One region of the Mesorhizobium sp. M0166 genome, then DNA from elsewhere that is predicted to be linked to it. Evidence: predicted binding sites of a transcription regulator. Region 1 holds the regulator's gene; each other region holds the start of a gene.
What was found. The regulator PhoB, encoded in region 1, activates phosphate uptake and scavenging genes when phosphate is short. The targets are predictions, from matches to a motif close to TGTCATNNANCTGTCAT.
Positions count from the first base shown of each region.

Region 2: the regulator PhoB is predicted to act here: its motif matches at 5,638-5,654, upstream of olsB (l-ornithine N(alpha)-acyltransferase).
Region 3: the regulator PhoB is predicted to act here: its motif matches at 3,548-3,564, upstream of NKJ46_RS06535 (RNA degradosome polyphosphate kinase).
Region 4: the regulator PhoB is predicted to act here: its motif matches at 3,602-3,618, upstream of phnF (phosphonate metabolism transcriptional regulator PhnF).

Region 1 is NZ_JAMYTD010000016.1:71,641-78,925, reverse strand. It holds gene xylF (D-xylose ABC transporter substrate-binding protein) at 1-497, opposite strand, end outside; gene NKJ46_RS18650 (ROK family protein) at 784-2,028, shown strand; gene phoB (phosphate regulon transcriptional regulator PhoB) at 2,038-2,727, opposite strand; gene phoU (phosphate signaling complex protein PhoU) at 2,744-3,451, opposite strand; gene pstB (phosphate ABC transporter ATP-binding protein PstB) at 3,484-4,287, opposite strand; gene pstA (phosphate ABC transporter permease PstA) at 4,284-5,135, opposite strand; gene pstC (phosphate ABC transporter permease subunit PstC) at 5,139-6,128, opposite strand; gene pstS (phosphate ABC transporter substrate-binding protein PstS) at 6,188-7,249, opposite strand.
Region 2 is NZ_JAMYTD010000010.1:159,443-166,727, reverse strand. It holds gene NKJ46_RS14490 (nitrite/sulfite reductase) at 1-226, shown strand, start outside; gene NKJ46_RS14485 (phosphoadenylyl-sulfate reductase) at 201-965, shown strand; gene NKJ46_RS14480 (DUF934 domain-containing protein) at 1,024-1,560, shown strand; gene NKJ46_RS14475 (DJ-1/PfpI family protein) at 1,697-2,317, shown strand; gene NKJ46_RS14470 (fatty acid desaturase) at 2,361-3,383, opposite strand; gene NKJ46_RS14465 (hypothetical protein) at 3,510-3,713, opposite strand; gene grpE (nucleotide exchange factor GrpE) at 3,951-4,586, shown strand; gene olsB (l-ornithine N(alpha)-acyltransferase) at 4,699-5,574, opposite strand; gene NKJ46_RS14450 (PAS domain-containing hybrid sensor histidine kinase/response regulator) at 5,724-7,285, opposite strand, start outside.
Region 3 is NZ_JAMYTD010000003.1:394,076-401,360, reverse strand. It holds partial or broken gene NKJ46_RS06560 (cation diffusion facilitator family transporter) at 1-881, opposite strand, end outside; gene NKJ46_RS06555 (metal-sensing transcriptional repressor) at 878-1,141, opposite strand; gene NKJ46_RS06550 (TIGR02117 family protein) at 1,246-1,917, shown strand; gene NKJ46_RS06545 (FAD-dependent monooxygenase) at 1,984-3,222, opposite strand; gene NKJ46_RS06540 (zinc-finger domain-containing protein) at 3,242-3,487, opposite strand; gene NKJ46_RS06535 (RNA degradosome polyphosphate kinase) at 3,637-5,838, shown strand; gene ppx (exopolyphosphatase) at 5,838-7,285, shown strand, end outside.
Region 4 is NZ_JAMYTD010000032.1:48,307-55,591, reverse strand. It holds gene phnK (phosphonate C-P lyase system protein PhnK) at 1-171, opposite strand, end outside; gene NKJ46_RS26235 (alpha-D-ribose 1-methylphosphonate 5-phosphate C-P-lyase PhnJ) at 168-1,067, opposite strand; gene NKJ46_RS26230 (carbon-phosphorus lyase complex subunit) at 1,333-2,445, opposite strand; gene phnH (phosphonate C-P lyase system protein PhnH) at 2,447-3,058, opposite strand; gene phnG (phosphonate C-P lyase system protein PhnG) at 3,058-3,519, opposite strand; gene phnF (phosphonate metabolism transcriptional regulator PhnF) at 3,658-4,401, shown strand; gene NKJ46_RS26210 (zinc-binding alcohol dehydrogenase family protein) at 4,755-5,774, opposite strand; gene NKJ46_RS26205 (ABC transporter permease) at 5,846-6,811, opposite strand; gene NKJ46_RS26200 (sugar ABC transporter ATP-binding protein) at 6,808-7,285, opposite strand, start outside.

The DNA.
Region 1 (7,285 bases):
GCAAACAGGAAATCGGCATTCGGATCGGCACCCGAGCCCTTGATGAAGACGTAGTTGCCTTCCGGCTTCACCTTGAACACTTCGCGGGCCTGCATGCGGCCGACTTCCTTGTTGTCAAAGGTCAGGTAAAAGACGTCCTTGTTCTCGATCAGCCGGTCGTAGCCGACAACCGGAATACCTTCGTCCAGCGCCTTCTGCACGGCCGGCCCGATGGCCGAGGCGTCCTGCGCAAGGATGATCAGTGCGTTGGCGCCCTGCGAGATCAGGCTCTCGACGTCGGTGAGCTGCTTGCCGGGGTTGGACTGCGCGTCGGCGGAAATATACTTGTCGCCGGCGGCCTCGATGGCCGCCTTCATTGCGGCCTCGTCGGTCTTCCAGCGCTCTTCCTGGAAGTTCGACCAGGAAACGCCGATGACCTTGTCTTTAGCCTGCGCCACCGACGCCAGCGCCAGCGTCATGGCGACACCCGCCAGAATGGCGGTCGTGAATTTCTTCATCATATCCTCCCTGCGCCGCGTACGGCGTGACCAATTGGCTCAAAGACCAGCTTAGAAGCTCTAATTTTTTCGAGCCTCGAAAAAATACTGGCCCGATCTCCGGCTGCTGTCAACATCGATTCTGATGGATTTTGATGACTTTGCGAGTTTTTTCGAGCGTCGGAATAAACGATGACAGCGCCACCCGCATCTGACACTATTTGCCTGCATCCGACACTGTTTGTCGGACATTACCGACGGCTTCCGGTTCATGAGCGGCCGCGGCAACCGGGAGGAAAGCAAAACGATGTCGGTCGGAATCCGCCATGACGATTTGCGCCGGCGCAACCGGGCGATGGTGATCTCGGCGGTGCGCCGGGCCGGCCAGCCATCGCGTACTGAGATCGCAGCAACCACCGGCCTCAGCCATTCGACCATATCGGCGATCTCCTCCGACCTGATACGGGAAGGCATCCTCGCCGAGAGCAAGGCAAGCGAGCCCGTTTCGTTGAAACGCGGTCGTCCGCAGGTCGGCCTCGCCCTCAACCCGGAAGCTGCGGCGGTGTTGACCGTGGTGTTGTCGCTGAATTTCCTGTCGGCCGCCATTATCGACTATGCGGGACAGGTGGTCGCCGAGGAACAGCGCCGGCTGGACACGCTGACCATGCCGCGCGACGAACTGATCCGCGAATGCATGGCCATCGTCCGGCGCCGACTTGAGGATCCAGACCTTGACGTCCGCAGTGTCGCCCGCATCGCCCTAGCTATCCAGGGCATTACCGACTCCCCTGCACGCGCCATGCTGTGGTCGCCGATCACGCCGCAGACCGACATTGCCTTTGCCGACATGCTGGAGGACGAATTCGGCATCCCGGCAACGGTGGAGAACGACTGCAATATGATGGCGGTGGCTCTGCGCTGGCGCAAGCCGGACCGCCATCGCGACGACTTCATCGCCATCCTGCTTTCGCATGGCATCGGCATGGGGCTAGTGTTGAAGGGCGAGCTGTTCACCGGCACGCATTCCTCGGGCGGCGAGTTTGGCCACATGATCCATCGTCCAGGCGGCGCGCTCTGCCGTTGCGGACGACGCGGCTGCATCGAGGCCTATGCCGGCAACTACGCCATCTGGCGCAACGCCAGGCAGATGAGCGAAGACAGCGAACCGGTCGCCGACGTCAGCGACGCCGACATGCGCGCCCTGGCGGCCCGGGCGCGCGAGAAAGATGGGCCGGAACGCGAGGCCTACTGCAAGGCCGGCGAAGCGCTGGGTTTCGGTCTCGGCTCGCTGTTCGCGCTGATCGATCCGGCACCGGTCGCGATGGTCGGCGCCAGTGCCGCCGCCTTCGATCTGATCGAGCCGGCCTTGCGCAAGGCAATCGCACAGACCGCCGGCGGCCAGCATTCCGGCTCGATCTCTTTCGACACTGAGCCGAACGAATTGCCGCTGATCCGCGAAGGCTGCGCGATGCGGGCGTTAAGCTTCGTCGACCAGGAGATTTTCGCGCCGGGCGCGCAAATGAGGCCCGGCGTCCGAAAGAACGTCGCCTGACCAGGCGGATCAATCTTCCCTGATCGCATAACCGGCACCGCGGATGGTGCGGATGACATCCGGCATGCGGCCGTTATTGACGGCTTTGCGCAGCCGGCCGACATGGACGTCCACTGTGCGTTCGTCGATGTAGATCGTCTCGCCCCAGACATTATCGAGCAACTGGCTGCGCGAGAAGACGCGGCCCGGATGCCGCATCATAAACTCCAGCAGCCGGAATTCGGTCGGTCCGAGCCTGATCTCGCTCTTCTTGCGATAGACCCTGTGCGATTCGCGATCGAGCACGATGTCGCCGACCTTCAGCACGCTGGACAGCACTTCCGGCTTGGCGCGGCGCAGCAGCGCCTTGACCCTGGCCATGAATTCCGGTGTAGAAAACGGTTTGACCAGATAGTCGTCGGCGCCGGTCGAAAGACCGCGCACCCGGTCGCTCTCCTCGCCGCGCGCGGTCAGCATGATGATCGGCAGCCGCTCGGTTTCGGGGCGCACCCGCAACCGGCGGCAGAGCTCGATGCCGGAAACCGCTGGTATCATCCAGTCGAGCACCAGAAGGTCGGGCACATTCTCCTGCAAACGGATCTCGGCTTCGTCGCCGCGTGTCACCACCTCGACCTGGTAGCCTTCGGATTCGAGATTGTAGCGGAGCAGCACACCCAACGGCTCCTCGTCCTCCACCACCATTACTCGTGGTGCGATCATCAGCTGGGCACCCCCATCATGTCACCGGCGCGGACATTGTCGTTTCGTCCTGCTTCGGACGATTGACCGGCAATTGCTCGCCGGTCAGCACATAATACGCATTTTCGGCGATGTTGGTGACATGGTCGCCGATCCGCTCCAGATTCTTGGCGCAGAACAGCAGGTGCGTGCAAGCGGTGATGTTGCGCGGATCTTCCATCATGTAGGTCAATAGCTCGCGGAACACGGACGTGTATTTGACGTCAATGCGCTCGTCGGCGGCACGCAGCTTGGCCAACGCGGCCGCATCGCCTGCAGCATACTCCTCGATGACGCCCTGCACCTGGATGAGCACCAGCTGCGCCATCGCGTCGATGGAATGCGACAAGTCGCGCGGCGTGACGCTGAGGCCGACCGCACTCACACGCTTGGCGATATTCTTGGCAAGGTCGCCGATGCGTTCGAGGTCGCCGGCCATGCGGATCGCTCCGACCACATGGCGAAGATCGTGGGCCATCGGCTGGCGTTTGGCGATCAGGGTGATGGCGCGGTCGTCCAGTTCGCGTTGACGCGCATCCATGATGGCGTCGTCGGAAACGACGCGTTGCGCCAACACGTTGTCGGAATTCAACAGGGCCTTGGTCGCCCCGCCGACCATCGAACCGGCGAGGTCGGCCATGTCGCGGATCAGCTTGCTGATCTGCTCGAGATCCTCGTCGAAAGAAGCGACTGTGTGTTCGCCCATGGTCCTGTCCTCATATGCATGATCGGAACGGCTCAGCCGAAGCGGCCGGTGATATAATCCTGCGTGCGCTTCTCGCGGGGCGACGTGAAGATCTTCTCGGTCCGGTCGAACTCGACCAGTTCACCGAGATACATGAAGGCGGTCTGGCGCGACACGCGCGCCGCCTGCTGCATGTTGTGGGTGACGATGACGATCGTGTAGTCGGCTTGCAATTCGTCGATCAGTTCCTCGATCTTGGCGGTCGACAATGGGTCGAGTGCGGACGCCGGTTCGTCGAGCAGAATGACTTCCGGCTTCACGGCCACGGTGCGGGCGATACAGAGCCGCTGCTGCTGGCCGCCGGACAGGCTCAAGCCGCTGGCGTTGAGTTTGTCCTTGACCTCGCTCCACAGCGCGGCGCGCTTCAACGCCTGTTCGACGCGGCCGTCCATCTCGGACTTGCCGAGGTTTTCGTAGAGCCTGACGCCGAAGGCGATGTTCTCGTAGATCGACATCGGGAACGGCGTCGGCTTCTGGAACACCATGCCGATCTTGGTCCTGAGGAGGTTGAGATCCTGCGACCGGTCGAGAATGTTTTTGCCGTCGAGCAGCACCTGGCCCTCGGCTGTCTGTTTCGGGTAGAGCTCATAGATGCGGTTGAACACACGCAGCAGCGTCGATTTCCCGCAGCCCGAAGGCCCAATGAAGGCCGTGACGCTGCGCTCGGGCAGCGACAGGCTGATGTCCTTTAGCGCCTTGCTCTGGCCGTAGTAGAAGTTGAGGTTCTTGACCTCGATCTTCGTCTTCTCGGCGACCGTTTCGGTCATCGTCATGTCCGGGGACAACATCTGTGTCATCTGTCCTCTCTGCGTCCGGTAAGGCTGCGGGCGAGGATGCTCAAGCCCAGAACCGTCAGGGTGATTATGAGTGCGCCGGTCCACGCCAGTTGCTGCCATTCCTCGTAAGGGCTGAGAGCGAACTGGAAGATGGTCACCGGCAGGCTGGCCATCGGCGCGTTGATATTGCTGCTCCAGAACTGGTTGTTGAGCGCGGTGAAGAGCAGCGGCGCCGTCTCGCCGGAAATGCGCGCTATCGCCAGCAATATGCCGGTGACGATGCCGGATAATGCGGCGCGGTAGGCGACCGAACGGATCACCACCCAGCGCGGCGCGCCGATCGCGGCACCGGCTTCACGTAATGCGTTCGGCACCAGGTTGAGCATGTCTTCGGTGGTGCGCACGACCACCGGAATGACCAGGATGGCAAGCGCAACGGCGCCGGCAATGGCCGAGAAATGCCCCATTGGCCGCACCATCAACTCATAGACGAACAAGCCGATGATGATCGACGGCGCCGACAACAGGATGTCGTTGATGAAGCGGACGACGGTGGTGATGCGCGAGAAACGTCCATATTCGGCCATGTAGGTTCCCGCCAGCACGCCGATCGGCGTGCCGACGACAACAGCGATGATCGTCATCAGCAGGCTTCCCGCAATGGCATTGAGCAGGCCGCCGGCCTCGCCCGGTGGTGGCGTCATCTCGGTGAAGACCGCAAGCGAAAGCCCGGCCGTGCCCTTATAGACCAGCGCGCCGAGGATGAGCGCCAGCCAGGCAAGCCCGATGCCGGCGGCGACGACGCAAAGCGCCATCATCACCGAATTCCTGGCTTTGCGGCGGCTGTGGAGCGATGAGGATGTCGACATCGGTCAGGCTCCCGTACGGGCGTCGATCCGCATCAGCATATAGCGGGCGGCGGCAAGGATCAGGAAGGTGATGACGAACAGGATCAGGCCGAGCGAAACCAGCGAGGAGGTGTAGAGATCGCCGTCGGCTTCGGTGAATTCATTGGCGATGGTGGCCGAGATGGTCGTGCCCGGCGCGAACAGAGAGGCGCTGATGCGGTGGGCGTTGCCGATGACGAAGGTCACCGCCATGGTCTCGCCGAGCGCCCGGCCGAGGCCAAGCATGACGCCGCCCATGATGCCGATGCGGGTATAGGGAATGACCACGCGCCGGGTCACTTCCCATGTCGTGCAGCCGATGCCGTAGGCCGATTCCTTCAGCACCGCCGGCACCGTATCGAAGACGTCCTTGGTGATCGAGGTGATGAAGGGCAGCACCATGATGGCGAGGATCAGCGCCGAGGTCAGAAGGCCGATGCCGTAAGGAGGGCCGGCGAAAAGGCTGGATAGTCCCGGCACGCCGTGGAAGATGTTGATTATGAAGGGCTGTATCGTCGTCTGCAGGAACGGCGCGAACACGAACAGGCCCCAGATGCCGTAGATGATCGAGGGAATGCCGGCCAATAGCTCGACCGCTATGCCGATCGGGCGCCTGAGCGGGCGCGGGCAGAGCTCGGTGAGAAAGATTGCAATGCCGATGCCGATCGGGACCGCGATCAGGATGGCGATGGCCGCCGTTACCAGGGTGCCGTAGATCGGCGCCAGTGCGCCAAATTTTTCCGTGACCGGATTCCAGCTCTCAGTCGTCAGGAAAGAAAAACCGAAGGAGGACAGCGCCTGCCATGAGCCGGCAAACAGCGAGATCGCGACACCGCCGAGGATGACCAGCACAAGAATTGCGGAAGCGCGGGTGAGACCGCGGAATATGGCATCTGTGAGCGCGAAGCGCCGCACCGTAGCTTCCCTGGCCCGGGCTGCTGCGGATGATGGCATGGCATCGGAAGCGATGGTCATTGGGTCCTCGCGATTAAAGGCAACAGGGAGGGCGCCGTCGACGCCCTCCCTGGAGGAGATTACATAGCCGAGTAGAGCGGCTTGCCGTCGCTGCCGACGACTTCCTTGGCCCACATCGCCTTGACGCTCTCGACCACCTTGTCGGGCATCGGAACGTAGTCCAGCTCGCCCGCCATCTCGTCGCCCTTGTCATACGCCCAGGCGAAGAATTTGAGCGCCTCGCCGGTGGTCGCGGCGTCGTCCGGCTTCTTGTACAGGAGGATCCACGTCGCCGCCGTCATCGGCCAGGACTCGGCGCCCGGCTCGTTGGCGAGGATCACCCCATAGCCCGGCTGCGAGCTCCAGTCGGCATTGGCCGCTGCCGCCGAAAACGCCGCCGCGGCAGGCTCGACCTTCTTGCCGTCCTTGTTGATCATGTCGGTGTGGGTGAGCTTGTTCTGCTTGGCATAGGCGTATTCGACATAGCCGATCGCGCCGCCAGTCTGGGAGACGTTGTTGGCAACGCCCTCATTGCCCTTGGCGCCGATGCCAACGGGCCATTCCACGGCCTTGTCGACGCCGACCTTTTCTTTCCAGTCCGCGCTGACGTCGCCGAGGTAATAGGTGAAGTTGAACGTCGTGCCCGAACCATCGGAACGGTGAACGACCGCGATCGCCTGCGAAGGCAGCTTGACGTCTGGATTGAGCTTCTTGATCGCTGCGTCATCCCAGCTCGTGATCTTGCCGAGGAAGATGTCGGCCAGCGTCGGGCCGTCGAGAACCAACTCGCCAGGCTTGATGCCTTCGAGATTGACGACGGGAACGATGCCACCCATCACCATCGGGAACTGAGCCAGTCCGGACGCTTCAAGCTCTTCGCCTTTCAGCGGCGCATCCGAAGCGCCGAAGGTAACGGTCTTGGCCTTGATCTGCTTGATGCCGCCGCCGGAACCGATCGACTGGTAGTTAAGGCCAACGCCGGTGTCTTTCTTGTAGGTGTCGGCCCACTTCGCATAGATCGGGTAGGGGAAGGTGGCGCCGGCGCCGGAGATGTCCGCGGCGAGCGCGGCGGACAGGGTGAGGGTGGTCGTCGCCGCAGCCATTGCAATCGCAACGGCCGCCGAGCGGATGAAATGTCTCATGTGGCCTGCTCCTGTTCGGAATATGGTCTCTCGGCG
Region 2 (7,285 bases), on a different contig from region 1:
CTACCAGGTGACGCTCGGCGGCTCGGCCGACGAGAACACCTCGGTCGGCGAGATCATCGGTCGCGGCTTCAGTTCGGAAGAGATCACCGATGCCATCGAGCAGATCGTCGAGACCTATCTCGGGCTTCGGCTGGACAGAAACGAACGATTCATCGACGCCTACCGCCGAGTCGGTCCCGCGCCGTTCAAGGAGGCACTCTATGCTGGCGAAACCAAGGCCGCTTGACCGGATCGTCGACGTCGAGGCCGGCATCGCCGCCCAAGCGGCAGGTCTCGACGCGCTCTATGGCCATCTGAAGCCGCTGGAGATCATCGAGCGGTCGGCCCGGGAATTCTTTCACGGCGAAATCGCCGCCGTCTCGTCCTTCGGCGCGGATTCGGCGGTGCTGCTGCACATGATCGCCGAGATCGACCGCACGCTGCCGGTGATCTTTCTCGACACCGGCAAGCATTTCGAGGAGACGCTCGGCTATCGTGACGCGCTGGTCGCCGATTTCGGGCTGACCGATATCCGGGTGATCAAGCCCGACGATGCGGCGCTGGCAAGGATCGACCCGACCGGCAATCTGAACGAGACCGATACCGACGCCTGCTGCGACGTGCGCAAGGTCGAGCCGCTGGCGCGCGGCGTCGAGCCGTTCCGCGCCTGGTTCACCGGCCGCAAGCGCTTCCAGGCGGCGACCCGGGCAGCGCTTCCGGTGTTCGAGGCGGTCGGCTCGCGTATCCGTATCAATCCGCTGGCGCACTGGACGACATCGGACCAGGCCGGCTACATGCGCGCACATGCGCTGCGTGAAAACCCGCTGGTCGCCTATGGCTATCTGTCGATCGGCTGCTTCCCATGCACGCAGCCGGTGCAGCCGGGCGACGACGCGCGCAGCGGCCGCTGGGCCGGGCACGCCAAGACCGAATGCGGCATCCATTTGTCGGGGCTGGAAAGGTCGCTGACCGACGCCTCGCTTTAGGGTCTTTTTTGGGATCCAGGATTTTTGGCATTCAGATTTTGGACTTGGGAATTTCTTGATGAGCGACTTGATAGCCGAAAACGCCACGCGGCTGTGGACACCGGATGGGTTCCGCGAGGACGAGTGGGTTCATGCCGAAAGCGCCGAGGCGCTGGTCGGCAATGGCCGCGTCATCCTGCCGCTGCAGGCGTTTCTCGGCCTCGATCCGGAGGTGCGGCGGTCGGCAAAGGAACGCATCGGCGTGCTGCTGCAGCCCGGCGACCAGCTCGAAAAGATCGCCGGCCTGCTCGATCAGCTGTCGCTGGTGGCGCTGGCCTTCCCGGCGTTCAATGACGGCCGCTCGTTCTCCAAGGGCGAATTGCTGCGCAGCCGTTACCACTTCGCCGGCGCCATGCGCGCCACCGGGCAGGTGCTGGTCGACCAGCTGCCGCACATGCTGCGCCTCGGCTTCGACGAATTCGAGATCTCGCACCCGGTGCTGCTGAAGCGGCTCGAGCAAGGCCGCACCGGCGGACTGCCGCTGTCCTACCAACCGTCGGTGAAGCCGGAGGCCAAAGGCCCGAAATATTCCTGGCGGCGGGTGCGCGCCGGCTGATCCGCTCCAGGTGTCAGAAGCCCTATCTGGTCGGACCACATTCCCGATTCAGCCTTTTATTTTGCGCCTCTCCGCCTTACGATAGGCCCATTATTTCGCGATCCGAATAAATGTGGCCACAAGGGAGGAACCGGATATGGCTGGCAAGAAGATATTGATGCTCGTTGGCGAGTTCAGCGAGGAATACGAGATTTTCGTCTTTGAACAGGCCATGCACGCCGTGGGCCACACCGTCCATGTCGTCTGTCCCGACAAGAAGGCCGGCGATATCTTGAAGACCTCGCTGCACGACTTCGAAGGCCACCAGACCTATACGGAAAAGCTCGGCCACGACTACATCCTCAACAAGACGTTTTCAGAGGTCAACCCGGCCGAATACGACGCCGTCTATGCGGCGGGCGGGCGCGGGCCGGAATATATCCGCATCGACAAGCGCGTGCAGGCGCTGGTGCGGCATTTCCATGAAACGGGCAAGCCGATCTTCACCATCTGCCACGGCGTGCAAATCCTGATTGCAGTCGACGGCGTGGTGCGCGGCCGCGAGGTTGCGGCGCTGCAATATTGCGAGCCGGAAGTCACGCTGGCCGGCGGCATCTATATCGATGTTGCGCCGACCGGCGCTCATGTCGACGGCAATCTTGTGTCGGCCAAGGGCTGGCCGGGCCTTGCCGCCTTCATGCGCGAATGCCTGAAAGTGCTGGGCACCGAGATCCGCCAGGGCGAAATCCTGATGCGCGACCAACGCCGGGCGGCTTAAGCTCGGAATTTGGAGCCGCCGCACTCTTCGTGCGGCGGTGCGTCTACACGGCCATCCGCGCTTCGCGGAATGATACCAGTTTGCTGCGGCTCTCGTCCCACAGCGCCAGCTTGACGCAGCGCAGGCTGTCGAGGAGCGTGACGCGGCCGATCTCACGCAGCTCCGGATAGTCCCTCAGCACTTCCGGAAGCCGATAGCATGGCACCTTGGCCGAGAGGTGGTGCACATGGTGGACGCCGATATTGCCGGTGATCCAGTTCAGCACCGGCGGCAGGTCGTAATAGGACGAACCGTGCAGGGCAGCGTGCTGGAATTCCCACTCGGAGTCCTTTGTCCACTCCGTCTCCTCGAACTGGTGCTGGACATAAAACAGCCAGATGCCGGCCGATCCGGCGAGGATGACGATCGGCAAATGCACGACCAGGAACGCGCCAGGGCCAACGAACCAGATGAGCAGCGCGGCGATGACCGCGATGGCGAGATTGGTCGACATCGACGACACCCAGGGGGTGAGGCCGCCCCGCATCATGCCCAAGGGCAGTCTCTGCTCGAAAATGAAGATCCATATCGGGCCAAGGCCAAACATCACCAGCGGATGGCGATAGAGGCGATAGGCGAGCCGGCCCCGCCACGACAGTTGCCGGTATTCGGCGACGGTCAGTGTCTTGATGTCGCCGGTGCCGCGCTCGTCGAGATTGCCGGCGCTGGCGTGATGGGTTGCGTGGGCGCGACGCCAGCAATCGTAAGGCGTCAGCGTCAGCACGCCAAGCACGCGGCCGATCCAGTCGTCGGCATAGCGGTTGGCAAAGAAGGACCCGTGGCCGCAATCGTGCTGGATCATGAAGATCCGCACCAGAAAGCCGGCTGCCGGAAGGATGAGGACCAGACCCCACCAATGGCCATAGGCATAGGCGGCCGAGGACAGTGCCCACAGCGTGGCGAAGGGGATGAGGGTGATGGCGAGTTCGACGGCGCTGCGACGCCTGTCGGGCTTTTTATAGCGCGACAGGATTTTCAACCAGGCGCGCTTGCTGTTTGCCACAGCTTCGGGGGAAATCATGTTCATCATGAAACATAGGCGGAGCAGGGCGCTGCCGCAAGGCGGAGATCACGCAAAGTTACTGCGCGTAAATGTCGCGCGATGGCAAGGAATGCCGGCCACAACCGCCGGGCGCGGCGCCGGCAACGGCGCCTACCGACGGCGCCCGCCTGCGACCACCTTGGCTTCCACGCCGTCCAGGCGGTCGAGCAATTCCTTCAGACGGTCGGGAATATCGGACTCCGTGCGGAAAGCCGGCAAGGTGCGCAGAAAGCGCTTGGTCGCCTCGGTGCCGAGCTGGCGCCGGATATCGGCGGCGAGCCCGTCGCGTTTTTCGCCGTTCCTGCGGGGCATCATCTCAAAATCCTGTGTCGGCTTCGAAACTCTTCCAAGGGAGGAATGGTTCCCGCATTGTAGTAGCCTGGCAAGCAAAGCCGGCGGTCACGGTAAAGTTTGAATTAAAATCGAAAGGTTTGCGCGGCCCGCCATCAGGCCGCGACAGCGGCTGCAGTAGCGCTTGCCCCTTGATTTTTGGCCGCTAAACCTCGATATCGGGCGCAAATCCACACCATTCGAAAATGACGGGAAACGGCGATGAGCGACCAGGCAAAAGACGAACGCGCGCCCGACGAAGCCGAGAAGACCGAGGCTGCCGCGGAGCCAAGGGAAGGCGGCGTCGACGGCGACTATGAAGCGCTTGTGCGGCTTCTGAAGGAAAACGAAGAGCTGAAGGATCGCGCACTGCGCGTCGCGGCCGACATGGAGAATTTGCGCCGCCGTACCGCCCGCGACGTCCACGATGCGCGCGCCTATGCGGTCGCCAACTTTGCCCGCGACATGCTTTCGGTGTCAGACAATCTGCGCCGTGCCCTGGATGCCATCCCGGAGGAGGCCAAAGCTTCGGGCGATGCCGGGTTCAAAGCGCTGATCGACGGCGTTGAGATCACCGAGCGCGCCATGCTGTCGGCGCTGGAACGTCACGGCGTGAAGAAGCTCGAACCCGAGGGCGAGAAATTCGATCCGAATTTCCACCAGGCGATGTTCGAGGTGCCCAATCCCGACGTGCCGGCCAACACGGTCGTGCAAGTCGTGCAGCCCGGCTATTCGATCGGCGAGCGCGTGTTGCGGCCGGCCATGGTCGGCGTGGCCAAGGGCGGCCCCAAGCATGTAGCAAGCGAAGCACCGGTCGAGCCGGGGCCGGTCAATGAGCAGGCCGAGAAGGATGCGTAAGTTAGGGGAGTAGGGGAATAGGGCAGTACGGGAGTAGGGAATAACGCTACGTCGGGTAAGGTAGAGCAATTGCCTACTCCGGCCGTTGCCTTCTCTCCGCCTACTCCCCTACTCAGGCCGCAAACCGCTGCGCTTCTCCGCCATAATAATTGACGTAGCGGGCGCCGATCTCCTTGACCGGCATCACCACGAACACGTCGACCGTCGAGAATTCACGGTCGATGACGCAGCCGTCGCCGATGCGCGCGCCGACGCGCAGATAACCCTTGACCAGCGGCGGCATCGCGGCGATCGCCGCCTTGGCATTGACGGCCTCGATCGGCATCAGATCCATGGAACAATAGCGCCCGGCGACGGCACGCACGTCCCACGATGAATTCGTCCGGCAGTGGTGGGCAAGATAGGTCAGCGCCTCGGCATGTGCCGCCGGCACGGTGCCGTGGAACGACGCGCAACCGGTCATCACGCCGATGCCGTAATGGTTGATATAGGCCCAGATGCCTTGCCACAGCGCCTCGATGGTGCGCTTCGAGCGGTATTCCGGCAGAACGCAGGAGCGGCCGAGCTCGAGGAAGCGCTGGCCGGGATGCCGCGCGATCAGCTTGGTCAGCTCGAATTCGCCTTCGGAATAGAAGCCGCCGGCCGCCGCGGCAATCTCCTGCCGCAGCAGGCGGTAGGTGCCGACGATGCGGCGATGTTCGGGGCCGGAAAGCGAAGTATCGAAGACCAGCAGATGGTCGCAGAGGGGATCGAAGCGATCGGCATCGCGGCGGTCCTGCATCTGGAACAGGTCCTTCCTGGCACCAAGCTCGTCGTAGAACACCCGGTAGCGCACTTCCTGCGCGGCAGCGATCTCGGCCTCGTTGCGGGCGAGCCGCACTTCGAGATTGCCGATGCGGCCGAGCGATGCGCCTTTTATGACGGCATCGGCGTTCCGGCCGACGAGCAAAGGCCCGCTGGCGTTCGGCCGAGCATCACATTCCGGCATGACTGTATGCACGAGTGATTCTCCTTCGAGCCATCCCTCTTGGCACGGGGATACGGTGTAGGTGCAACAGGATTGTGACAGTACCGTGATACGGCTCTGCGGGCAATACTTCGTCGGCTGGGTAATCTATCGACCGTCTAGGTTGTGCCTCAGGCGGCCGCTTGCCCTTCGACCGCATGAACCAGGGCATCGGGGTCAAGCGGCTTGGTGACGAAGCCGCTGGCACCGTGAGCGAGCACGGCGTGGCGGGTCTTTTCCTGGCTGTCGGCCGACAGCACCATGATCGGTACCGGCGGCACCGCGGTCTCCTCCTCATGGCGGCGGATGGCGGCGATGGCGTCCAGACCGTCCATGACAGGCATATGCAAGTCCATCAGCACCACGTCGTAGCGGTGCTTGTGGCCGGTGCTGATGACCGCCTCGACGGCGGCCTTGCCGTTGCCAACCACTTTGACGCGATGCCCGGCCTTCAGCAGCGTGGCGCGAGCCAGCATGGCGTTGATGTCGTTGTCCTCGGCGATCAGCACCGACAGGCCTTGCTGGCGGCCGCCAATGGCGTGCCCAGCCAGCGCGCCGCGCTTTTGCAGCTGCGGCTCGGCGATGACCGGCGCATGGCTGGTCAACAGGACACGCAGCAGTGTTTCGCCGCGCACCGGCCTTGCCAGGAAGGTGGCGTAACCGTTGGCACGGAACTCGCCAAGCATGCCGCGGTCGGTCGGCGCGATCAGCGTCACCGCCTCGCAATCGGCAAATCCGCTCTGGCGCAGGCGCCTGAGCAGCCTGCCGTCGCTTTGCTCCATGGCAGCATCGATCAGCAGCACGTCACAGCTCTCGGCGAAAGCGGTGGCCTGGGCGGCGGCGGCGGCCAGATCGACCGTGCCGCCATTGGCGCGAATGGTGCGGGCGAGGGCTTCGGCCTCGACCAGGTTCTTCGATACGATCACCGCATGCCGGCCCGAAAGGGCGTCCTGGCGGATCTGCGGCGCCTCGACGGCGGAAATAGCGGGAATCTCGAAGACGAATTCGGACCCCTGGCCAAGCCGGCTCGACACGGAGATGGTGCCGCCCATGGCGGTCACCAGGCGCTTGGAAATGGCAAGACCGAGGCCGGCACCGCCATGCGCACGGGTCGAGGTGCCGTCAGCCTGTTCGAAGTCCTCGAATATGCGCTCCATGTCCTCCTCGCGCAGACCGGGGCCGGTGTCGGTGATGGTGAAGCGGATGCGGTCGGTGGATTCGGTGCGGACGCGGCCGATGCTCGCCAGGACGCCGCCGCTGTCGGTGAACTTGACGGCGTTGCCGATGAGGTTGAGCAGCACCTGCCTGACCCTGCCGGGGTCGGCGGTGATCAGCTGCGGCACGTCGGGTTCGACATGACAACCGAGGCCGATATCCTTGGCAAAAACCCGCGCCGCCAAAAGCTCGACGACATTGTCGGCGATCTCGCGCACCGACATCGGCTGCGGTTCGGGATCGAAGCGGCCGGCCTCGATCTTGGAGTAGTCGAGCAGGTCCTCGATCAGCGCCAGCAGCGCGCTGGCCGAGGTCGAGATGGCGCCGACATAGGTCCGCTGCTCGGGCGAAAGGCTGGTGTCGGCGAGGAGCCGGGCCATGCCCATGATGCCGTTCATCGGCGTGCGGATCTCGTGGCTGACGGTGGCGAGGAAGCGCGATTTGGCCTGGCTCGCATATTCGGCCCGCTCGCGGGCGG
Region 3 (7,285 bases), on a different contig from region 1:
GCTTCCGACAGCGGCAAGGTTTCGTCTGCGGCAATTGCGATGTCGGCGTGCAATCGATGACCGATCCAGCGCGCCTTGGCATCGACAATGCGTGCGCCCGGAACATGCTCGGCGGCATGTCGGATTTCATCCATCACACCGGGTTCGATTCCATCCAGCATGCGGGTCAGCACCGAGCGGGCCGATTGCCAGACGATACCGAAGATCGCAATCGTGATCAGCAGGCCGACGATCGGGTCGGCCAAGGAAAAACCGAGCCAGACGCCGAGGGCTCCGATGACCACGGCAAGACTGGTAAGGCCGTCGGTGCGGGCGTGGTAGCCGTCGGCAATCAGTGCCGCGCTGTTGATTTCGCGGCCGACGCGGATACGGAACACGGCAACCGCCTCGTTGCCGAGGAAGCCGACAATGCCCGCCGCAGTCAGCCAGCCGAGGTGTGTCACCACTTGTGGATTGATCAGCCTGTCGATGGCCTGGTAGGCGGCGACTACAGCGCTGAACAGGATGATGAGTACGATGATGATGCCGGCCAGATCCTCGACCCGACCCAAGCCATAGGTGAAGGTCCGCGACGGCTTGCGCCGCGCCAGCACGAACGCAATCCATAGCGGGATCGCCGTGGTCGCGTCGCCGATGTTGTGGATTGTGTCGGCCAGCAGCGCCACACTTCCCGACAGCACAACCACGACCATCTGCAATGCTGCGGTGATCGCCAGGATCACGAACGACCATTTGATTGCCCAGATGCCCCGGTCGGTGGTGGCAATTGTCGCATCGATGACGCCATAGGTGTGACCGTGCGGACCGTGATCGCCGTGATGATGTGCGGCCTGCGAGCCGAACCCGAGCCAGTCCAGAATGCGGGCCACGACATTGTTCATAGATACTTCGCCAGCTGCTTGAGTTCCGCCAGCGAGTTGCCGCCGGTTTCCACGCTGTCCGTCAGACAATGCTCGATGTGGTCGTTGATCAGCTCGCGCTTGGCGCTGCTGATGGCTTTTTCGACGGCATGAAGCTGCTGCGCCAGATCTACACACGGGCGATGCGCCTCGATCATCGCCAGCACCGCCGCGAGGTGTCCTTGCGCGCGCTTCAGGCGCTTAATGATGGAAGGATGCGAGGCGTGGAGGTGATCTGACATGCCTCAGCATATCCTCCTGGGGAGGATACGCGTCAAGCTCTAAGTCAGCTGTGCAACTTTCGGAGAGGCTTCACCTTGAGCATTGCTTGTTCTATGCCTTTCCCATGAAGAAGCTTGCCCGTTTTCTTGGGCTGCTGGCCGTTGCAATAGCGCTAGCGGTAGCGCTGGGCACGCTGCTGCCGCGCCCGCTCTGGCCGGCGGCCGTTGCCGATCCGATCGGCGCAAGCCACCGTATCCTGGTGCTGCAAAATCCGATCCACACCGACATCGCCATTCCGGTCGACGACGATGTGCGCCGGCGCTTCCACTTCCTGGTCGATGCCGGCATTCCGGCCGACATGGCGGAGGTCCGCTACATCGTCTTCGGCTGGGGTGGCCGCGCCTTCTATCTGGAGACGCCGACCTGGTCGGAGCTGAAGGCAGTGCCGGTGATGAAGGCGCTGACCGTCGATGCCTCGGTGATGCATGTCGACATTTCCGGCGAAATCGCCGAACCGCATCCCAACGTCGCGGGTTTCGACATCGGCGAGGCGCGGTTTACGGCGCTGCTCGATTACATTGCAGCAAGCTTCCGGCAGGGGCCGAACGGGGCCATGCCGATCGAGAGTGCGGCCTATTCCCGCTTCGATCGTTTCTTCGAAGCCAACGGTCATTTCAACGCACTGGTCGGCTGCAACACCTGGACGGCGGCGGCACTGCGCACGGCCGGCCTGCGCACCGGCTGGTGGAACCCGCTGCCAGCCTCGCTCGGCCTGTCGATGCAGCTTTACAATTGAAGAGGGTTCCGGCTGATCAACGCCGCGATCCTTCGCGCCCCCCTCTGTCCCGCCGGCCTTCGCGCTTCACCGCCGATCCCCAGACTCGCGCGCCCGCCAGCCATAGAGCCAATCGAGATCGGCGGCGAGTTTTTCGGGCGAGCGCATTGCCAGGAACAGGTTGCGGGCCATCGCCACCGGCCCGGCCGCATGCCAGGCGAGGCGATTGACGGCGCCGCGGCGGGCGACCTGGGCGACGCGCGGCCGCCGCGCCTGTTCCCAGGCGGCAAGTGCCCCCTCAAGGTCGGCTGTGGAGGCCGCAACGAAGCCGGCAAGCGTCGCCGCGTCCTCGATCGCCATCGCCGCGCCCTGCGCGGCAAACGGCGTCATCGCATGCGCCGCATCGCCGATTAGCGCGATGCCTTGCGGCGTCGTCCACCGCCGCTGCTCGACGGTGTGGATCGGCCATGCCGTCCATGGTGCGGCCTCGCTCGCCAGACGGACCAGCGCCGGCGCGGTACCGCGCATGGCGCTTGAGAGGCTGGCGGGGTCGGCATGCCCCGACCAGCCCTCGGCGATACGCTTGCCCCTGGTGAAGGCGGCGAGGTTGAAGGCAGTGCCACGGCTGACCGGATAAGCGACCATATGGAAGCCGGGATAGAGGAATGCGCTAACGCAATCGGGCGCACCGACCGCTGCAAAGGTTTGTCCGGCGGGGCTGTCAGCGGCCACCGTCGCGCGCCAGGCAAGCTCGCCCGAAAACCGGCTCCTACCGAATTCGGCCGCCTTGCGGGCAAGCGTTTCTCGCACCGACGACCAGACGCCATCGGCGCCGATCAGCAACGATGCTTCCGTTTCGATCGCCGTGCCGGCAACCTCGACTGTTGAGGTGATGCCATTCGGTCCAGTGGCGACGCTGCCGACGCAGGCGCCGGTGACAAGCTCGACCTCGGGCCGCTCGGCTATCCGCTCCATCAGCGCTGACTGCAGATCGGCGCGGTGGGCAACGAGATAGGGCGCTCCCCAGCGCGTTTCTGCCGCCTGGCCAAGCGGTACGCGAGCCAGCTGGCGCAGCGTGGCGGCATCCTTGAGCACGACCGCCTCCGGGCGCACCGCCGTCGGCAACAGCCGACCGAGTACGCCGAGCTGCCGTAGGATGTGCGTCGCGTTGGGCGAAAGCTGGATACCGGCGCCGGCAGCCTCGAGGTGCTGCGCCTGTTCGAACAGTTTTATCCGATAGCCGCGCTCGGCGAAGGCCAGTGCCGCGGTCAGCCCGGCGACGCCCGCCCCGGCGATGACCACCTGCCGGGACTGCATTTCCTGCATCAGGCTTGTCGCGGAAGAATCAGGCGGCCTGGTCGAGATAGAGGCAGCCCGGCGGCTGCGTTTCCAATGCCTTCAGCTTCGGCGAATAGCGATAGAGCGTCGAGCAGTAGGGGCAGACTTTTTCATTGTCGTCGCCCATGTCGAGAAATACATGCGGGTGGTCGAAAGGCGGATTGGCGCCGGTGCACATGAATTCCTTGACGCCGATGTCGATTGCCGGATAGCCCGCATCGTTCTGGAAATGGGGAATAGAACCGCCTGCCATCGTCGTCTCCTGATCTTGTCGATTGCATCTGGATCATAACTCGTCTCTTTGCAAGATCGATGAAATGAAACTGTCGCAAAAGCCTGTCAGAGGATAAGTTAAGCCGGTTAAGGCTGTGGTCGTCGAACGGTGTTGGAAGAGCGGAAACCATGAACGAACTGAAGCCGGTCCAGAACGAATTCATCACCGTCGAGGCGGCGAGCCGCGAAGGCGGCAATCCCGACCGCTTCGTCAACCGCGAGTTTTCCTGGCTGCAATTCAACCGGCGCGTGCTCGAAGAGTCGCTGAACGCCAATCATCCGCTGCTCGAGCGCGTTCGCTTCCTGTCGATATCGGCAGCCAATCTCGACGAGTTCTTCATGGTCCGCGTCGCCGGTCTTGCCGGCCAGGTGCGCGAGGGCATCGTGCTGAAGAGCCCGGATGGCCGCACGCCCGAGCAGCAGCTCGAACAATTGCTGCGCGAGGTCGAGCGCCTGCAGGAGGACCAGCAGAAAAGCCTTTCGGCGCTGATGCTGCTGCTCGACAAGGAGGGCATCGAAAGCATCACCCGCGATGCCCTGACCAAGGACGAGAAGGCCTGGCTGGAGGACCATTTCCAGGAGCAGGTATTTCCGGTGTTGACGCCGTTGTCGATCGATCCGGCGCATCCGTTCCCGTTCATTCCCAATCTCGGTTTCTCGATGGCGCTGCAATTGCGCCACCGCAAGAACGGCGAGGAGATGAGTGCGCTTTTGCGCCTGCCGATGGCGCTGAAGCGGTTCATCCGTTTGCCGGATCGCAAGCGCCATGTCCGCTTCATCCCGCTCGAGGAGGCGGTCGGTCTTTATATCGGCAAGCTGTTCCCAGGCTATGAGGTCAAGGGCTCCGGCACGTTCCGCATCATCCGAGACAGCGATATCGAGGTCGAGGAAGAATCAGAGGATCTGGTGCGGCTGTTCGAGACGGCGCTGAAGCGCCGCCGCCGCGGTTCGGTCATCCGTATCGAATTCGACATGCTGATGCCGCCCGAATTGCGCGACTTCGTCGCCGGCGAGCTTGGCGTCTCGGCAAGCCGCATCAGCGTGCTCACCGGTCCGCTGGCGCTCAGCCAGATTTCGGAGATCGTCGCCGTCGCCCGCGACGATCTGAAATTCACCCCCTACAATCCGCGCTTCCCCGAGCGCATCCGCGAGCATGGCGGCGATTGCTTTGCCGCCATCCGCGAGAAGGACATCATCGTCCACCACCCCTATGAATCCTTCGACGTCGTGGTGCAGTTCCTGCGCCAGGCAATGGCCGACCCGGAAGTGGTGGCGATCAAGCAGACGCTCTACCGCACCTCTAATGACAGCCCGATCGTACGCGCTCTGGTCGACGCCGCCGAGGCCGGCAAGTCGGTGACGGCGCTGGTCGAACTCAAGGCGCGCTTCGACGAGGAGGCCAACATCCGCTGGGCGCGCGACCTCGAGCGCGCCGGCGTTCAGGTCGTTTTCGGCTTTCTCGAACTGAAGACCCACGCAAAGATGTCGCTGGTGGTGCGGCGCGAGGATGGCAGGCTGCGCAATTACGTGCATCTGGGCACCGGCAACTACCACCCGGTCACCGCCCGCATCTACACTGACCTGTCCTTCTTCACCACCGACCCGACGATCGCGCGCGATGTCGCCCAATTGTTCAACTTCATCACCGGCTATGCCGAGCCGGCCGAGCAGATGCGGCTGGCCATCTCGCCGTTCACGCTGCGCGACCGCATCCTCAAGCACATTTCGGACGAGATCAGCCACGCGCTGGAGGGCAGGCCGGCCCGCATCTGGATGAAGATGAATGCGCTGGTCGATCCGATCGTCATCGATGCGCTTTATGATGCCAGCCGCGCCGGCGTCGAGATCGATCTCGTCGTGCGCGGCATCTGCTGCCTGAGGCCGCAGGTGCCCGGCCTATCGGAGAACATCAGGGTGAAGTCGATAGTCGGCCGTTTCCTCGAGCACAGCCGCATCTACTGCTTCGGCAACGGCCACGGCCTGCCATCGGACGGGGCGATCGTCTACATCTCCTCGGCCGATTTGATGCCGCGCAATCTCGACCGCCGCGTCGAGACCATGGTGCCGATCACCAATCCAACTGTGCATGAGCAGGTGCTCGGCCAGATCATGCTCGGCAACATCATGGACAACCAGCAAAGTTTCGACGTATTGGCTGACGGAACCTCCCGGCGCGTCGTGCTGGAAGAGGGCGAGGAACCGTTCAACGCGCAGGAATATTTCATGACCAATCCGAGCCTGTCCGGACGGGGCGATGCGTTGAAGTCGCATGCGCCCAAGCGCATCGCGCAGTTCAAACGCCGCAAGAAACAGAACGCAGCGACGGGCTGATGATTTCAGCGTCCCAGGGCCGGCTCCAGGACCGCCGACCGCTGTCCATCATCGATATCGGGTCGAACTCGATTCGTCTTGTCATCTATGAGGGGCTGGCGCGCTCGCCGACCTTGCTGTTCAACGAAAAGATGCTGGCCGGCCTCGGCCGCGGCATCGTTTCGACCGGAAAGCTCGATCCCGAGGCGGTGACGCGTTCGATGGAAGAGTTCCGCCGCTTCCGCGCGCTGTCCGACCAGGCCGGCGCCGAGCGCATGTATGTGCTGGCGACCGCCGCCGCTCGCGAGGCCGTCAACGGCCCCGACTTCATCCACCGCGCCGAGGACGTGCTCAAGACCGAAATCCAGGTGCTGAGCGGCCGCGAGGAAGCCCATTATTCGGCGCTCGGCGTCATCTCCGGTTTCCACCCGGCCAACGGCATTGCCGGCGACCTTGGCGGCGGCAGCCTCGAACTGATCGACATCGATGGTGAGACGATCGGTGACGGCATCACGTTGCCATTGGGCGGCTTGCGCCTGCAGGACATGGCGAAGAACTCGCTGAGCCAGGCGGCAAGGATCACGCGCGAGCAACTGGCACGGGCGAAATTGCTGAAGGGCGGGCAGGGCAGGGCCTTCTACACGGTCGGCGGCACTTGGCGAAACCTCGCCCGGCTGCACATGGAAATGACCAACTACCCGCTCGGCGTCATGCATCATTACGAGATCGGCATCGAAAGCGCCGCGAATTTCCTCCGGCAGGTCGCCAAGGCCGAGATCGATAAGATCAAAGGCATCGAGGGCATCTCCAAGAACCGCCGCTCGCTGCTGCCCTATGGCGCCATCGTGCTGCAGGAGATCATGGCGGCGATGCAGCCGTCGAAGATCATCGTCTCGGCGCTGGGCGTGCGCGAGGGCTTTCTCTATTCGCTGCTCGACAAGGCCGAGCAGAAAGCCGATCCGCTGATCTCGGCGGCGGAAGAGCTCGCCCGCCTGCGCTCGCGCTCGGTCGACCACGCGCATGAGCTTGTCGAATGGACCGGCAAGGCGTTCGCCGCCTTCGGCATCGACGAGACCAGGGATGAGGCGCGCTACCGCCACGCCGCCTGCCTGCTCGCGGATATCGGCTGGCGCGCCCATCCCGAATATCGCGGCAAGCAATCGCTCAATATCATCGCCCATGCCTCCTTCATCGGCGTCGACCATCCCGGCCGCGCCTTCCTGGCGCTTGTCAGCCTGTTTCGCCACGAGGGCGTGTTCAATGAAGCCGCTCCGGAAATCCGCGGACTGGCGACACCGCGCTATCTCGAGCGGGCTCGCGTGCTGGCCGCGCTGCTGCGCGTCGTCTATTTGCTGAGCGCGGCAATGCCGGGTGTCATGCCGCGACTGAAATGGGAAAACCGCGGCAATGGCGTGCTGGCGCTGGTGCTGCCGGCAGCGCTGGCCGATCTTTACGGCGAGCGGCCGGC
Region 4 (7,285 bases), on a different contig from region 1:
CAGCAACCGCGTCGACAGGCAGTTGAGCAAAGTTGTCTTGCCGGAACCGGATTCGCCGACCACCGCCAGCACTTCGCCCGGCCAGAGGTCAAAGGTGACGTTCTCGCAGCCGACCCGCGAGCCGTAGAATTTGGACAGCGCCGAAACGCGCAGCAGCGGTTCGTCGGTCATTGCGCCGGCTCCGTTTTTTCCTGGGCAAGGGGGGTCTCGGGCGCAAGGTGGCCGCGATGGCCTTCGGCCCGCCGCTTCTCGCAATGATCCGTGTCGGAGCAGACGAACATGTGGCCGCCATGGTCGTCGAGGATGACTTCGTCGAGATAGACGTTCTCGGCCGCGCACAGCGCGCAGGGCTGGTCGAAGGTCTGCACCTCGAACGGATGATCCTCGAAGTCGAGGCTGACGACGTCGGTGAAGGGCGGCAGTGCATAGATGCGCTTTTCGCGGCCCGCGCCGAACAATTGCAAAGCCGGCGAACGGTGCATCTTCGGATTGTCGAATTTCGGTGTCGGCGACGGATCCATCACATAGCGGCCCTCCACCTTGACCGGATAGGCATAGGTGGTGGCGATGCGGCCGTGCCTGGCGATGTCCTCGTAGAGCTTCACATGCATGAGGCCATATTCCTCCAGCGCATGCATTTTGCGCGTCTCCGTTTCGCGCGGCTCGAGGAAGCGCAGCGGCTCGGGGATCGGCACCTGGTAGACCAGCACCTGGCCGGCACTCAGCGGATACTCGGGGATGCGGTGACGCGTCTGGATGATCGTCGCCTTCGCCGTCTCGGTGGTGACCGCGACATTGGCGACCTTCTTGAAGAAAGCGCGGATCGAAACCGCATTGGTGGTGTCGTCGGCGCCCTGGTCGATGACCTTGAGCACATCGTCCGGGCCGATGATCGAAGCCGTGACCTGCACGCCGCCGGTGCCCCAGCCATAGGGCATCGGCATTTCGCGCGACGCGAACGGCACCTGATAGCCAGGGATGGCGATGCCCTTGAGGATGGCGCGGCGGATCATCCGCTTGGTCTGTTCGTCGAGATAGGCGAAGTTGTAGGTGGCGATGTCGGTCATGGCGATCGCTTCCGCTCTGTGCTACCGAATTGAGTTCCAAGACACGTAAAAGGGGCTGGGCTCCGATGACCCCGATCGGATGGATGCGCCTCGGAATACTGTTGCTGGTGTTCGTCGGGGTGGTTGCCTTTGTGCTTCGTAGAATGGTTCTTCCTGAGCCGAGGGAAGGCGCGCAAGGCGAGACCGTCGGCAGCAGTAGCGGTTACGGCGGATCCGGAGGCCATTCCCCAGACGGGGGAAGTCACGGTGGTGGAGCTAACTGAAGTCATTCCGCGGCTTGCCTCTTCTCTTCGCCCTTGCCGGCATTTTCGCGAGCGTCGTGCTCGGCGCGCATGCGGCGCACGAGGTCGAGCTCGGCCTGGAAGTCGACATAGTGCGGCAGCTTCAGATGCTCGACGAAGCCGGTCGCCTGGACATTGTCGGAATGCGAGATGACGAACTCCTCGTCCTGCGCGGCGGCAACGACGTCCTCCCCGAACTCCGAGGCGCGCAGCGCGCGGTCGCATAGCGCCATGGCCATCGCCTTGCGCTCGCTCTGGCCGAAGACAAGGCCGTAGCCGCGGGTGAATTGCGGCGGCGCCTTGGCCGAGCCCTTGAACTGGTTGACCATCTGGCATTCGGCGACGCGGATGCTGCCGAGCGGCACGGCAAAGGGCAGTTCCGGCACGTCCAGTTCGAGTTCGACCTCGCCGATGCGAACCTCGCCGACGAAGGGATGGTTGCGCGCGTAGCCGCGCTGGGTGGAATAGCCGAGCGCCAGCAGAAACCCCTCGTCGCCGCGCGACAGCGCCTGCAGGCGGATGTCACGCGCCATCGGGAATTCGAGCGGCTCGCGGGTGATGTCGCCGGGGACATGATCACCTGGCATGTCGCCGTCGGGCTCGATCAGGCCTTCGCGGGCGAGAATGGCGGAGACGCGCGGCATCGCCTCCGCTTCGCCGGCACGCTGTTCCGGTTCGGCGACATCGCCGCCGGCGGCAAGCTCGGGATCGAGCAGCCGATGGGTGTAGTCGAAAGTCGGGCCGAGCAACTGGCCGCCGGGCAGGTCCTTGTAGGTCGCCGACACGCGCCGCTCGACCAGCATCGTGCCGGTGTCGATCGCCCTGGTGTAGCCGAAACGCGGCAGCGTCGTGCGATAGGCGCGAACCAGGAAGATCGCCTCGATCATGTCGCCGCGCGCCTGGACGATGGCCAGTGCCGCCAATTCCCTGTCGTAGAGCGAACCTTCGCTCATCACCCGGTCGACGCCCAGCGCCAGCTGCTCGACGATCTGGTCGAGGCGAAGTGCGGGCACCGATCGGTCGCCGCGCCGGCGGTCGGCGAGCAGTTTGTGAGCATTGCGAATGGCCGCTTCGCCACCCTTTACCGCAACGTACATGCTATGCCTCCATCGTCTTGATGCGCGTCGTGCGCGGCAGGCAGGCAATCGCGTCGGACGTGGCGAGGATGATGTCGACGCCACGCGGAAAGCGCTGATTGTTCTGCTTCCATTGCTCGACGAAATGACGCGGCATTTGCGCAGGCGCGATCGTCGCCGTCTTCTCGATGCCGGGGCCTTCGAGCAGCAGCGGAGCGCCGGAGACGAGATCGCCGACCCCGAGAATCAGCGTCGTGGAACGGTCGGGATAATCCTGGGTGCCTTGCGAAAACCCGTCGAGCGCCATCATCTCGGCCGCCGTGGCGATCAGCGCGAAATGCGCGTCGGCCGGGGTGTTGGCCAGCGGCGCCCCGGTATGGAAGCCAAGCCAGGATTTCACCGCTGCCGATCCCTGCAAGGCCGGGTCGAGCCAGAGCGGCGTGTCGTTGTCGCACAACGCCAGCGCGACGGCCCCGGCGGTGGCCGATAGCGGCGCCGGCGGGTGGGCGAGGGCCGGCAGCGGCTGCACGCTGCCCGGCCGCGCCATCGCGTCCATGACGGCGCGGAATACGGTCTGGGCGTTGAATACCGGATCGGCGAAGCCGCCTTCGATGGATTGAGTGGCGATATCCATCAGTCTTCTCCGCGCACCATGGTGAAGAAATCGACCTTGGTCGCAGCCGTCTCGGCGCGGCGCTGGTCACGTGCCTTGGCCAGTGCGGCCTGCAAGGGCGCGACGACCTTGGTCTCGACCTCGTTGCGGTGGGCCGGGTCCTGCCAGAGCGCGTCGGCGATTGCCGCCAGCCTTGCCTTCTGCTTGTCGCGGCCGAGCGCATAGCAGTGGCCGACATGGCCGGACGCAAGCCGTACCGTGGCACGGGTGACCGTCGCCTCGCCGACATTGAAGGGAGCGCCGCCGCCGCCGATGCGGCCACGTACCGTGACCAAGCCGGTTTCGGGGCCACGCAGAAGTTCCGCTTCGCAAGGCAGGCCGGCTTCGTCCCACAGGCGGACGATGTCGTCGCCGGTCGATTGTGACAGCGTCGCCATCACGGCCTTGCGCTCGGCCTGCTCTCGCGCTTCCCGTCCTCGCATGGTTAACAGTCCCTTGTCACCAAAAACTTGTCTATTGATATAGACAACTATACAAATTATATCTATTTTCTAATGCGTGTCCATGACGAGTGCATGACACGAGGAAAATGTCTGGGGCAAAAAAGATCGGGGGCGGAAATGATCGGACAAGCCAACAGCATCGAGCGGCGCAGCGGTGTCGCGCTGTGGCGGCAGATCGCCGACCAGATACTGCATTCGATCGCCGCCGGCGATTTTCCCGAGAATGCCGCGCTGCCGCCCGAGATCGCGTTGGCCGGACGCTATGGCGTCAACCGTCACACGGTGCGCAGCGCTATCGCAGCGCTGGTGCAGGAGGGCGTGCTCAGGGCGGAGCAGGGGCGCGGCACCTTCGTGCTGTCGCGCAGGCGCCTGTCCTATCCGATCGGCGCCCGCACCCGCTTTTCCGAGGGATTGCAAGGACAGGCGTCCGAGCGGCATATCACCTTGCTCGCGTCATCGGTCGAGCCCGCCGACCGTCGTGTGGCAGAGGGCTTGGGCCTTGCGAAGGGGGCCGAGGTGATACGCCTGGAAACGCGCGGCGAAGCCGATGGAATGCCGGTGTCCCGCGCGGCCGGCTGGTTCGATGCCAGGCGCTTTGCCGGCATCGATGCCGCCATGGCGGAAACCGGTTCGATCACCGCATCGCTGGCACGTTTGGGCATCGACGACTATCTCCGGCAATCGACTGTGCTGTCGGCGCGCCATGCCGATGCCGCCGACCTTGCCGACCTCGACCTGCAGCCCGGCGCCATCGTGCTGGTCACGGTCGCCGTCAACGTCACGCCCGACGGTCAGCCGATACAGTTTTCGGAGTCACGCTTCCCGGCCGAGCGGATCGAGCTCAAACTGTCGGCGCTGTAGGTAGTGCCGGCCGGTACGAGACCGTGATTTATCTGACTCACGCTGATATCATACCGGCTCGGTCGCGCTTACTTATCAGCGGCTTGGCGTTTGAGGACCGCCTTCCCCCACTCCGTCTCGGCTTCGCCGAGCCACCTCTCCCCCCTCCGGAGGGAGAGGAAGGGAGCCCGCTGACGGCGGGAGAAGGAGGGAGTCTGGTTGAGGAGCGTTGGCTGCAATAGGCTCGCACCCTTCCTCTACCCCGTCGATCGTCCCGTCGATCGGGGGAGAAGTGGCTCGGCAAAGCCGAGGCGGAGTGGGGGTCGACCTGCGCGGGGCGTCGTCAATTCGGGCCGGGTTCACCGCCTGCCATGTTATGAACCCACCTCGATCACGGCCTTGATGAGGCCGGACTTCTCATGCGCCCAGCGGGCGAGGTCACGCGGCGTCTCGCCAAGCGTAGTGCGATGGGTGACGAGCTTTGCCAGTGGCACCGCGCCGTTGCGGATCGAGGCGGCGACATGGTCGAAATCGGCACGCAGGGCGTTGCGGCTGCCGATGAGCATCATCTCGCGCTTGTGGAATTCCGGATCGGAAAAGGCGATGTCGTCCTTGACGACGCTGACCAGGACCAGCGCCCCGCCATGCGCGACATGGGCGAAAGCCGACTGCACCGACCGGGTGTTGCCGGTGGCATCGAAAACCACGTCGAAGCCATCGCCGCCGGTTGCTTCCCGCACCAGGTCGGCGGTGGCGCCCTGCGAGCCGTCGAGGGTCGCGAAGCCGAGTTCACTTTCGGCGAAACCCAGCCTCTCCGCACTCATGTCGAGCAGCGTCACATTGAGCCCGGCGATGCGGGCGAACAGCGCCGTGCCGAGCCCGATCGGGCCGGCGCCGATGACCAGCGTGCGCGCATCTGGATTAGCCAGCGAGCGCCGCACGGCATGGGCGCCGATCGCCAGGAATTCGACGGCGGCGGCATCGGCCAGCGACAGGCCGTTTGCCGGATAAAGATTTTGCGCCGGCACCAGGACCTGCTCGCACATGGCGCCGTCGCGGTGGACGCCGAGCACCTCGATCCTGACGCAGCAATTGGGCTTGCCTTGCCGGCAGGCGATACATTTGCCGCAGGCGAGATAGGGATTGACGATCACCGCTTCGCCGACCGAGAGATCGACATCCTCGCCAACCTCGATCACGGTGCCGGAAACCTCGTGGCCCATGATGCGGGGATAGGCGAGGAACGGGTGCTTGCCTTCGAAGATGTGATAGTCGGTGCCGCAGATGCCGACATGGCTGACGGCGACCAGCGCCCAGCCGGCGGGGGGCGCGCCAGGCGCCGGACGATCTTCGAGGACAAGTTCGCCGGGGGAACGGCAGACGACGGCTTTCATGCTTCAATCCAGTCGGGTTCATGGCACCGCCGGCCCTGCTGTCGCGAGGCCGGCGGTTGTTGGGAGGCGGTCTATTTGCCGCGGCGGCGCAGCCCGTCGAAATAGACGATGACGATGATCAGCACGCCGGTGATGATGCGCTGCCAGAAGGCGTTGACGTTAAGCAGATTGGCGCCGTTGTTGATGGTGGCAAGGATGAAGGCGCCGAGCAGCGGCCCGTGCACGGAGCCGACAGCGCCGAACAGCGAGGTGCCGCCGATCACCGAGGAGGCGATCGCCTGCAATTCCCAGCCCTCGGCCTGCGTCGGATTGCCGATGCCGATGCGCGAGGCGAGCAGCACGCCGACGAAGGCCGCACACAGCCCGGACAACGTATAGGCCATGTAGATGGTGCGCTGGACGTTGACGCCCGACAGGCGCGACGCCTCGGCGTTGGAGCCGACCGAGAACAGATAGCGGCCCCAGCGGCTGTGGTGCAGGAAGATGTAGGCCGGGATGCCGACCAGGATCACCATCCAGAACAGATTGGGGACGCCGACGAAGGAACTGCGCGAGAACGTCTGGAAGGCGTCGTTGTTGATCGAGATCGAGTTGCCGTTGGTCATCAACAGACCGATGCCGCGCAGCGAGGTCAGCGTAGCCAGGGTGATGATGAAGGGCGGCAGGCCCATCTTGACGATGCCGAAGCCATGGAACATGCCGATGGCGACGCCGACCAGCAAGGTGATCAGGATAGCGAGGAAAACCGGTGTGCCGGCGTTGATCAGCATCGCGACGATGACGGTGGCGAAGCCGACCACGGCGCCGACGGAAAGGTCGATGCCGCCGGTGATGATGACGAAGGTCTGGCCGACCGCCAGGATGGCGATCATCGACCCTTGCCGCAACAGGTTGGAGATATTGTTGGCCGAGGCGAAGCTCGGCGTCGCCACCGACAGGATGACCCACAAAAGAACCAGCAGCGCCAGCAGTGTCAGCCCGAACAGGGCGTTGTAGTTGCGTTTCGGCCTTTCGGCAGCGATCGCCTCAGTGCTCATATCCGTCCTCCCGGTCTTTCTTGTTTCTCGGCCAGTGCCTGGGTGAGGATCTCCTCGTGGTCAGCGGTACGAAACCCATGCGTGGCCACCAGCTTGCCGCGCCGGAACACGTGCAGCGTGTCGGCGAGCTCATAGACCTCCGGCAGGTAGGACGAGATCAGGATGATGCCGGCTCCCTTGGACAACAGCGCGCCGAACAGGCGGTAGATCTCGGCCTTGGTGCCGACATCGACGCCGACAGTCGGCTCGTCGAAGATGAACAGCTTGGCGCCATGGGCGAGCCATTTGCCGATGACGATCTTCTGCTGGTTGCCGCCGGACAGGCTAGAGGCCAGCGCGCCGCGCGTCGGCGTCTTGATACGCAGGTCGGCGATCTGGCGATCGGCCTGCGCCCTTTCCTGCGCGCGCGAGATCAGCAGATTATTCGAGATGCGCTTGTAGATCGGCAGATTGAGGTTGAGCCCGACCGGCAGG